Regions from separate parts of the Pseudoalteromonas luteoviolacea genome, predicted to be linked through region 1. Evidence: riboswitches for the same ligand, from Rfam matches in the RefSeq annotation. Region 1 holds a riboswitch; the other holds the start of a gene.
The links. Region 1 has a riboswitch for lysine ahead of lysC (lysine-sensitive aspartokinase 3). Riboswitches for the same ligand answer to the same signal wherever they lie in the genome.
Positions count from the first base shown of each region.

Region 2: another riboswitch for lysine. It lies ahead of dapA (4-hydroxy-tetrahydrodipicolinate synthase); the one in region 1 lies ahead of lysC (lysine-sensitive aspartokinase 3).

Region 1 covers NZ_CP015411.1:2,711,142-2,715,539, reverse strand. Annotated here, with positions in the region: gene S4054249_RS11505 (hypothetical protein) at 1-164, opposite strand, end outside; gene nhaD (sodium:proton antiporter NhaD) at 323-1,570, shown strand; lysine riboswitch at 1,693-1,866, shown strand; gene lysC (lysine-sensitive aspartokinase 3) at 1,951-3,297, shown strand; gene S4054249_RS11490 (DUF924 family protein) at 3,458-3,988, shown strand; gene S4054249_RS11485 (sodium-dependent transporter) at 4,110-4,398, shown strand, end outside.
Region 2 covers NZ_CP015411.1:336,413-340,810, reverse strand. Annotated here, with positions in the region: gene S4054249_RS01450 (TraB/GumN family protein) at 1-247, shown strand, start outside; gene S4054249_RS01445 (response regulator) at 323-2,077, opposite strand; lysine riboswitch at 2,249-2,425, shown strand; gene dapA (4-hydroxy-tetrahydrodipicolinate synthase) at 2,546-3,430, shown strand; gene S4054249_RS01435 (2,3,4,5-tetrahydropyridine-2,6-dicarboxylate N-succinyltransferase) at 3,440-4,180, shown strand; gene S4054249_RS01430 (PLP-dependent decarboxylase) at 4,180-4,398, shown strand, end outside.

The sequences.
Region 1 (4,398 bases):
GTCTCTTTATAAACCCGTTCACTGGACCAATTTGGGTTTTTTAATTTTATTAAGTTTTGTACATCTTTTATACTGAAATCGGCCATTTTAAAGCGTTTAAATAACAGCTCTAAAACACTCCAATGTTCATTTAATGTATTAAGAACTTTTTTAGCTGGGATCATAACTTTCCAGTTTGTATCATTTTTGTGACATCACTAGTTCACTAATTTGTCATAAAGTGTAATTAGCGATAGCAGTCACTTGCCCATAGTGTTAGACTCCGCGGCGATTTACATCACCCTTTACAAAAATTACATTTTATTACAGGTTGTTTACGCGTATGGTCACTTCCATAATCCTAACCCTAATAGCGCTAGCTTTTGTGCTTATCGTTATAGAGGATATTATCCATGTAAACAAGGCCAAAACGACGCTTTTTTTTGGCACTTTATGTTGGATTATCGCTTTTATATCTCCAATTCATGGTGAAAGCTCAGAAACTATACAACATCAGCTCGATCACAACATTTTAGAAATCGCGACCTTATGGCTTTTTTTAATGGCTGCAATGACCTTTGTGGCTTATTTAAACTCCAAAGGTTTTATTCAAAATATTGTACATCGGATCATGCCTGAGCAAATCAGCGAGAGAAAGTTAATGTTTCTTGTCGGTGCATTTGCGTTTGTGTTTTCTTCGATTTCAGACAATATTACAGCGACTTTAATTTCGCTAGCGGTTGTCATGTCGTTGAAATTGGATGCTAAAAAGCTTGTTAAGTATGCCACATTAATTATATTTAGCGTAAATTCTGGCGGCGTCTCTTTGATCACCGGTGATGTAACGACCTTAATGATATTTTTGGCTGGTAAAGTTACAATTCCTGATTTGCTGTTATTGGTATTGCCTGCGATTGTGAGTGTATTTGCATTGGCTGCGATGTTATCAATTGGTATGAATGAACAACTTCACTTTGCAAGGCAGGAAGTCAGAAGAATTGAAAAAACAGATATTACAATTGCCGTTATTTTCATGTCGACTGTGCTCGCTACATTATTTTTAAGTGTGCAATATCAAGTGCCGCCGATGCTGACATTTTTGTTTGGTTTGTCTTTTATGTTTTTAGTCGCACAGTTTCTGATGCGTAAAAAAGACGTCAATAAGAAAATTATCGATTACATACGAGAGATAGAATACGACACGTTACTGTTTTTTGTTGGTGTACTTTTACTCGTAGGCGCGCTCAAGGAAGTGGGCGTATTGAACATGTTTACTGAATTGTATCAATTTTTGGCGCCAGAATACGCGAATTACTTAGTTGGGTTGTTGAGTGCAGCGGTGGATAATGTGCCACTTACAGCCGCCTTACTTAAAGCGCAGATAGAAATGACACCTCAACAATGGCTAACGTTTACGTATGCAACGGGAGTCGGTGGTTCGATGCTCATTATTGGCTCGGCAGCAGGGATCATCGCTATGAGTAAAGTCAAGGCACTGACTTTTATGAGCTATTTAAAAATGGTGTTATATTTACTCGTAGCTTACACCATTGGTTATGCAGGTTCATTTTATATGGGACAGCTTATTTAAGTAAATTTTTTAATGTCTAGGTACAAAATTGCTTGACACCTAGACGTCTAAAAGATAGTTTTTAAAAGCCTGCTCCAGTAGCAGGCTTTTATTTTGCTATTGTTCAGCTTAGAACACGCAAAATAGACAGAAGAGGTGCGATGCTTAGGTAGCTTGTTTGAGGACACGACATCCAACGACAGCAAGTGAGGGAAGTATTCGCCGAGGAAAGTGATTGGTCGTCACAATGACTTTTCGGTTTACGGGGTTGAATCCCTGGAACTGTCACCGATTATTGGTGGAGAGCTTCTGGCAGTGGTTTTTCAATGTATTCCTATATCCTCTTGCCAATGAGTTCTCCTTATTTTTTGACAGCACCAATGTTGTCACAAGGAGATAAAATGAATTCCCAGTATGTAGTTGCTAAGTTTGGTGGTACCAGTGTTGCCGACTTCACAGCGATGCATCGTTGCGCGCAAATCATAAATGATGACCCAAATGTTCGAGTAGTCGTAGTGAGTGCTAGTGCAGGCGTCACTAATCACTTAGTTGAGCTGGTGCAACAAAAAGCAAATGAAACTCAGCGACAAGCTTTGGTTGAGGCTGTGATGCAAATTCAGCAACGTATATTGGACCATGTGAAACTCGATGATGATTTGCAGTCTGGGTTTGATGATACAAATGATGAGTTTAGAGAGATAGCATCATTGCCTGCGTTAAATGCCCAGCAGTGCGATGAGGTATTAAGTTTTGGGGAGCGATTTTCATCGTTTATTTTCACTCAAGTGTTGCGTAATTTGGGTGTGAGCTCGGTGCGTTTTGACGTTCGTAAAGTATTAAAAACGGATGGTAATTTTTCTAAAGCAACACCAGACATTAGGTCGACAGAAACGGCGGCTTTAGAGCATTTACAGCCACTACTTGAAAATCATGTTGTTGTGACCCAAGGATTTATTGGTAGTGATAAATATGGCCAAACGACTACGCTTGGTCGCGGTGGTTCTGATTACAGTGCTGCACTGATTGCTGAAGCAATTAATGCACAAAGTGTGCATATTTGGACAGATGTAGTTGGTATCTTTAGCACCGATCCTAGGCTATGCGATAAAGCAAAACCGATAGCGAGGCTGAGTTTTGACGAAGCTGCCGAAATGGCTACTTTTGGGGCAAAGGTATTGCACCCAGCAACTATTTTGCCCGCAAGCCGTAAAGGTATTTCGGTCTTTGTTGGTTCTAGTAAAGCCCCTGATCAGGGTGGAACTTGGATCGAAAAAGAAACGCAGTCGCAATCTGGTATCCGAGCCGTTACACAGCGTAAAAATCAAATATTACTGACGTTGAAGAGCCCTGAAATGCTGCTTGCAAGTGGTTTTTTAGCGAGAATCTTTACCATACTCAGTAACTATAATATCTCCGTTGACCTTGTGACCACGTCTGAAATCAGTGTTGCCCTTACTTTGGACAATGCACCTAATGCATCACGACCTGAGCTTGAACAGGCATGCCTTGATGAATTGGGCGAGTTTTGTCATGTGTCAGTTGAAAATAACCTAACGCTCGTCGCCATGATTGGTTCTGAAATTCAGCTTAAGGGTGGGGATGATTGTTTGGTTGACGTATTGTCTGAGTTTGATATTCGTTTGATTTGTCACGGAGCAAGTCGTCACAATTTATGTTTTCTAGTCGAGCAGTCACATTCAGATTCGGTTGTAAAAGCAATCCATCAAAAGTTACTAGAAGTGGCTTAAATATATTTTTATGGGGAGAGCATCATCATATTCGATATGTTCTCTTCATGTCTCGTAGTAATGAAATAACTTTATAACAAATATTAATGATAAAGTTGCAATAAAAAGCGTAAAGTGACAAGCTTAAGTAAGTGGAGAATATTTACACTAAGGGTTACTTATGCAGTATCAAGATATTTACGAGTTTTGGTTTGTTACATGCTCCGAGCAAGATTGGTGGCAAAAATCTTCGGCATTTGATCAGAAAGTAAAAAGTCAATTTTCTATACTCCATAAAATGGCTTACAACGGTGAGCTAGAAAAGTGGCGTGAAACTCCTGTTGGTTCTTTGTGCGAAATAATCGTGTTAGACCAATTCCCTAGAAATATGTATCGTGATACGCCGCAAGCTTTTGCTAGTGATGCGTTAGCTTTGAGTCTTTCACAGCAGGCTATAGACAAAGGGTTTGATAAAGCACTCAATGATACTGAAGTAGGTTTTTTGTATATGCCCTTTATGCATAGTGAAAGTGCTGTGATCCATCGACAAGCAGAAGTGTTGTTTAGAGATCTGCCAGGTTATGAGTTTGAATTGGCACATAAACGGATCATTGATAGATTTGGACGCTACCCACACAGAAACAATATTCTTGGTCGCGTTTCAACAGATGAAGAGCTGGAATTTTTGCAGCAGCCTGGTTCGAGCTTTTAACTATTGTTTTTAAGTCATCAATTAGCTTTAGGAGTTCCTGTATCAGGGTTGTAGTGCTCGCATTCTTCGTCTAAAAAGGTATAATCGCTGGCCACAACAATAATTATATTTGTGTTCAATTATGGCTCAGGTACGTGATGGTTTTCAAAGCCGACTTGGCTTTGTTCTAGCGGCGGCAGGTGCTGCTGTTGGTTTAGGTAATATTTGGGGCTTCCCTACGCAAGCTGCCAATCATGGTGGTGGTGCATTCTTACTCGCATATTTTATTGTCATCTTTTTGTTGGCGTTGCCAGCTCTATATACCGAGCTTTATCTCGGTCATCAAGCGCAAGCAAATCCTGTGAAAGCACTAAAACAAGCATGGCAAGAGAAACAACCAAGTGTCGGCGCTGCAGCTGGCTATGTTGGTT
Region 2 (4,398 bases), 2.4 Mb from region 1:
TGCTTGGAAAACAGGTGATGACAAGAAATTAAATCAATATTACAAGTTGAGCTTTGACGGTTCAAAATATGCTCGCTTAGCAGAGCAAATTTTGGTTGTCGAACGAAATCATACCTGGGTACGTACTTTGCTGCCTAAAATGAACAAAAAGTCTCATTTTATCGCTGTTGGTGCGCTTCACCTGCCTGAAAAGCATGGTTTAATTGCACTTCTAGAAGCGCAAGGGTTTACCATTAAACGCATCTAACAATTTGGTGGTGAGCCCTAATATCAGACGACTCACCACACACTTTTCTGCCGCTCAGTAACAAACATAAAGGCTTTATGACGTGTTGCTCACAGCAGAAGGCATAATTAACATTTCGACTTTTTCTTGCAATGCCTTCATATCAACGGGTTTATACAAATGTGTGTTAGCACCTAATTCGTACACACGACTCACGGCTTGCTCAGATGTATTTGCAGTAAGGACCAAAATAGGTACTTCTAAACCAAGATTATGGCGTATCATTTTTATCGCCGTAAACCCGTCCATAATCGGCATATTTAAATCCATTAATATGAGGCTAAAGTCCTGCTTTTGTAACTCCGAAAGTGCTTCTTGACCATTCACCACATGGATGACTGATAAACCTAATTTTTCTAATAAAGTCACCACAACTCGGGCGTTAAGCAGGTTATCTTCCACTAATAACGCAGGTGCACCTCTTTGAAGTTCGGTGGTATTATGCATCGATTGCTGAACAACGGTCACCGGCAACTCTAACAAAACACGTGTACCATGAGGTTCATTGTCAGTAAAAATAATTTTGCCTCCCAGCATAGTCACTATCAGCTGCGCCCTAGTGAGACCTAACTGCATACCTTGATAGTTCTCTTCCTCGTCAATACTTGCTTGTGACTGCGCAATGCCAGGGCCTGTATCACTTATCACACAACGAAATAAACCTTCACCACTTTTCGTTACCACACAGTTAGCTTCCAAGCTGACTTCACCATATTCTGTGAACTTCACTGCATTATCTAAAATCTGTCCAACCAGCCACGCAATGCGGTTGTGATCACACTCAACTGGCAACGGTAACCCTTCACCTAGTTCAGCGTTAAACAACAGCGACTTTTGTTGTAATAATGGTTTATATATTGCCAAAGCGTGAGATATTGTCTCTGAAAGACACGCCACTTTGCTATCTAGTTTAATTTCTTTTTGTTCAGACAATACGTTGTAATCATCTATTGATGATAACAGGATATTCAATTGCTTCGCCGCATGATCAACAACATCTAAATGTTCTTTATGACTCGATTCTTTATACAAAGTGAGGTAGCCCATAATGGCTTGTAATGGTGTGCGCATTTCATGGCTCGCTCGAGCTAAAAACTCACTTTTACTGCGCTTTAACCGATTTGCTTCCAACCTTAGTTTCTGCAGGTGCGTAATTTTCTTCTGGATACTTTTTTCCATTGGATAAAAAATCCACCGCGCCTCAAGTAGCAAAATCAGTAACCCAAAAATCCAGATAACCAACTCTACATTTTGTAATTTTTTTACTTTGTCCGTCGCAACCAATTCATGCAGCGTCACGGCTTGATCTAGCAAAACCAGTAACTCACTTGCTCGCGACTGTATCTGTATTAACTTCTCTACTTTTAACTGTCCCAGCAGAGCTTGTTTATGCGCTGCGGTTACTAATGCAATGTATTCATCTACTCGCGCAGCCAAGGCTGCAGGAGGTTGAAAGTAAAAAGTGAGCAGATCTGCTGATAAATGAACATATCGATTGTCAGACTGTTGCAACAAAAAAGCCTGATTTTCTGCCATCATGTTCAAGGCATCCCGCAGTGCTTGTTGCTCATCAAATGTGCCAGGGTGCTGACGAATATATTCAGCGCCCAATAATAATGCTGTTTTTTGCGACAACATTCTTTGCATACCTGCGGTATTAATAACGCGAGCATTGGCCGATTGTTGAGATAATAAAATCTGCATCGTTGCCATTGCTGTGGTGATCACAATCACCATAATTGAAATCGCAAGTATGTATCTAAAACGAAATGTTTTCAGTATTTTAAGCAACCGATTGCCTCCTTATTGGATGCAAAAACACAGTAATTGAGCACACAGCTTTTATACTCAAGTGTAGCTTAATTTTCATCTTTTACAGTTTGAAGCTTGACACCTAGATGGCTGAAATGTTTCAATCCCCGCTGACCCTAATATCGCAAAATAGCATCACATGCTGTTTTGAGGGCTGGAAGAGGTGCGTTATTCAGGTAGCTAGATTGAGGAGAGCAAACTCCAATGACATCGAGTGAGGGGAATTAACGCCGAGAAGAAGTCACTTTTGCTAAGTGATTTTTTCGGGCGCTTGGGCTGAATCCCAACGACTGTCACCAACATATTTGGTGGAGAGCTTCTGGTCTTAGAAAGATAAGGCCATGCCTTTTTCTATTTAAGTCCATTGCTCTTCGAATTTTAATTGTTCGGAAGCTGGGCTATCACTTCATACCCCAAACCACCGAACAGCATTTAAGTTCGGTAGAGATGAAATCTAAATACAACTTATCTGACTACCCGTTATGGACAGCGCTTGTTACGCCGTTCGACGATAATAATCATGTTGATTTTGCCACTTTGGCGCAACTCGTGCGCGCGCAGCAAGCAGCTGGCAATGGCATACTTTTACTTGGGAGCACAGGCGAAGGCCTTGCCTTATCTCAGCAAGAGCAGCGTGATATCGTACGATTTGTCTGTGAGCTATCACCGACGGTGCCTTTAATGGTTGCCATTGGCGGCTATGATCTTGCACTACAACTAGATTGGGTTGAGTTTTGTAATTCTCAGCCAATTGACGCATTTTTAGTTGGTTCTCCATTGTATGCAAAGCCCGGAAACGTTGGTCTTACACATTGGTTCAAGACACTCTTGGATGCCAGTCAGCACCCATGCATGCTCTACAACGTACCAGGACGAAGTGCTGTCGCGATTAGCCCAAATGTCATTGAAAACTTGTCTTCACATCCAAACCTATGGGCACTTAAAGAGGCAAGTGGAGATATCGCAACGTTTGAATCTTTCCGTAAGGCGTCTCCAGAGCTTGCTATATATAGCGGCGATGATGGGCTGATGCCTTACTTTGCACAAGCAGGCGCCGCAGGTCTGGTGTCTGTTGCAGCTAACGCGTGGCCGCAGCAAACCGCGGAATTTGTCCAGCGCTCATTAGCAGGTACTTTCCCTAATTTATTTACCACGTGGACAGACGCAGTAAATAGCTTATTTAGTGTTGCTAATCCAATCCCAGTCAAAGTCCTAATGCATTTACAAGGTCAACTGGAAACACCGCGTCTGCGCCCACCACTGACACACTTAGAACTCAGTGACACCACATTTATTAAAACCGCAAATTCAACAATTTTATCTTGGAGTTAAGGAAGTATCATGAGCTGGTTAACCCTATTAAACAATCTAGAAAATGGCACTGTTCGCGCAGCAACGCAGGATGAACAAGGCAACTGGCATGCCAATGTCGAGGTCAAAGAAGGTATCTTAGAAGCATTTAGAAATGGCACTAACACCGAGTACCCTGGTGGCTTCGTTGATAAAGACAACTTAGCACCACAGGGCTTTGCCGCAGAAGCAGGTGTACGTATGGTACCCGGTGGCAGCAGTGTTCGCCGTGGCGCATACGTAGCACCTGGCACCATTATCATGCCACCTGCATATGTAAATATCGGCGCTTACGTAGACGAAGGTACCATGGTTGACAGTCATGCTCTGGTTGGTTCATGTGCCCAGATTGGTAAAAACGTACACCTTAGTGCCGCTGTGCAAGTAGGTGGCGTATTAGAGCCAGTCGGTGCCAGCCCAGTGGTTGTAGAAGATGATGCATTCATTGGCGCAGGCTGCGTGCTTGTTGAAGGTGTTGTTGTCAAAAAAGGCGCTGTACTTGCTCCTGGTGTTCGTCTATCTGCCAGCGTTCCTGTCTATGATTGTGTCAATGAACGTACTTTAGACAAAGGTGAGGCAATCCCTGAAAATGCCATCGTGATCCCAGGTTCGCGCCCAGCTAAAGGTGAATGGGCTCAACAGCAAGGACTTAGCTTATCTTGTGCTTTGATCGTAAAATATCGCGACGAACAGAGTGACGCATCCCTTGAGCTTGAAGAGGTGCTTCGCTAATGTCCACCTTGAGTACGCCAGTCAAAAATGCCATTACATCGCTGACACAAAGCCAGCATGAGCCATTTTATCTTTACGATTTAGATGCATTGAGCGGCCATTTAAAGCTTTTAACGGAGCAATCCGTTGTAAAACTTTGGTATGCAGTCAAAGCAAACCCATTATCCAGCGTCATTCAAACGTTAGATAAAGCGGGTTTCAACTTTGATGTGGCCAGC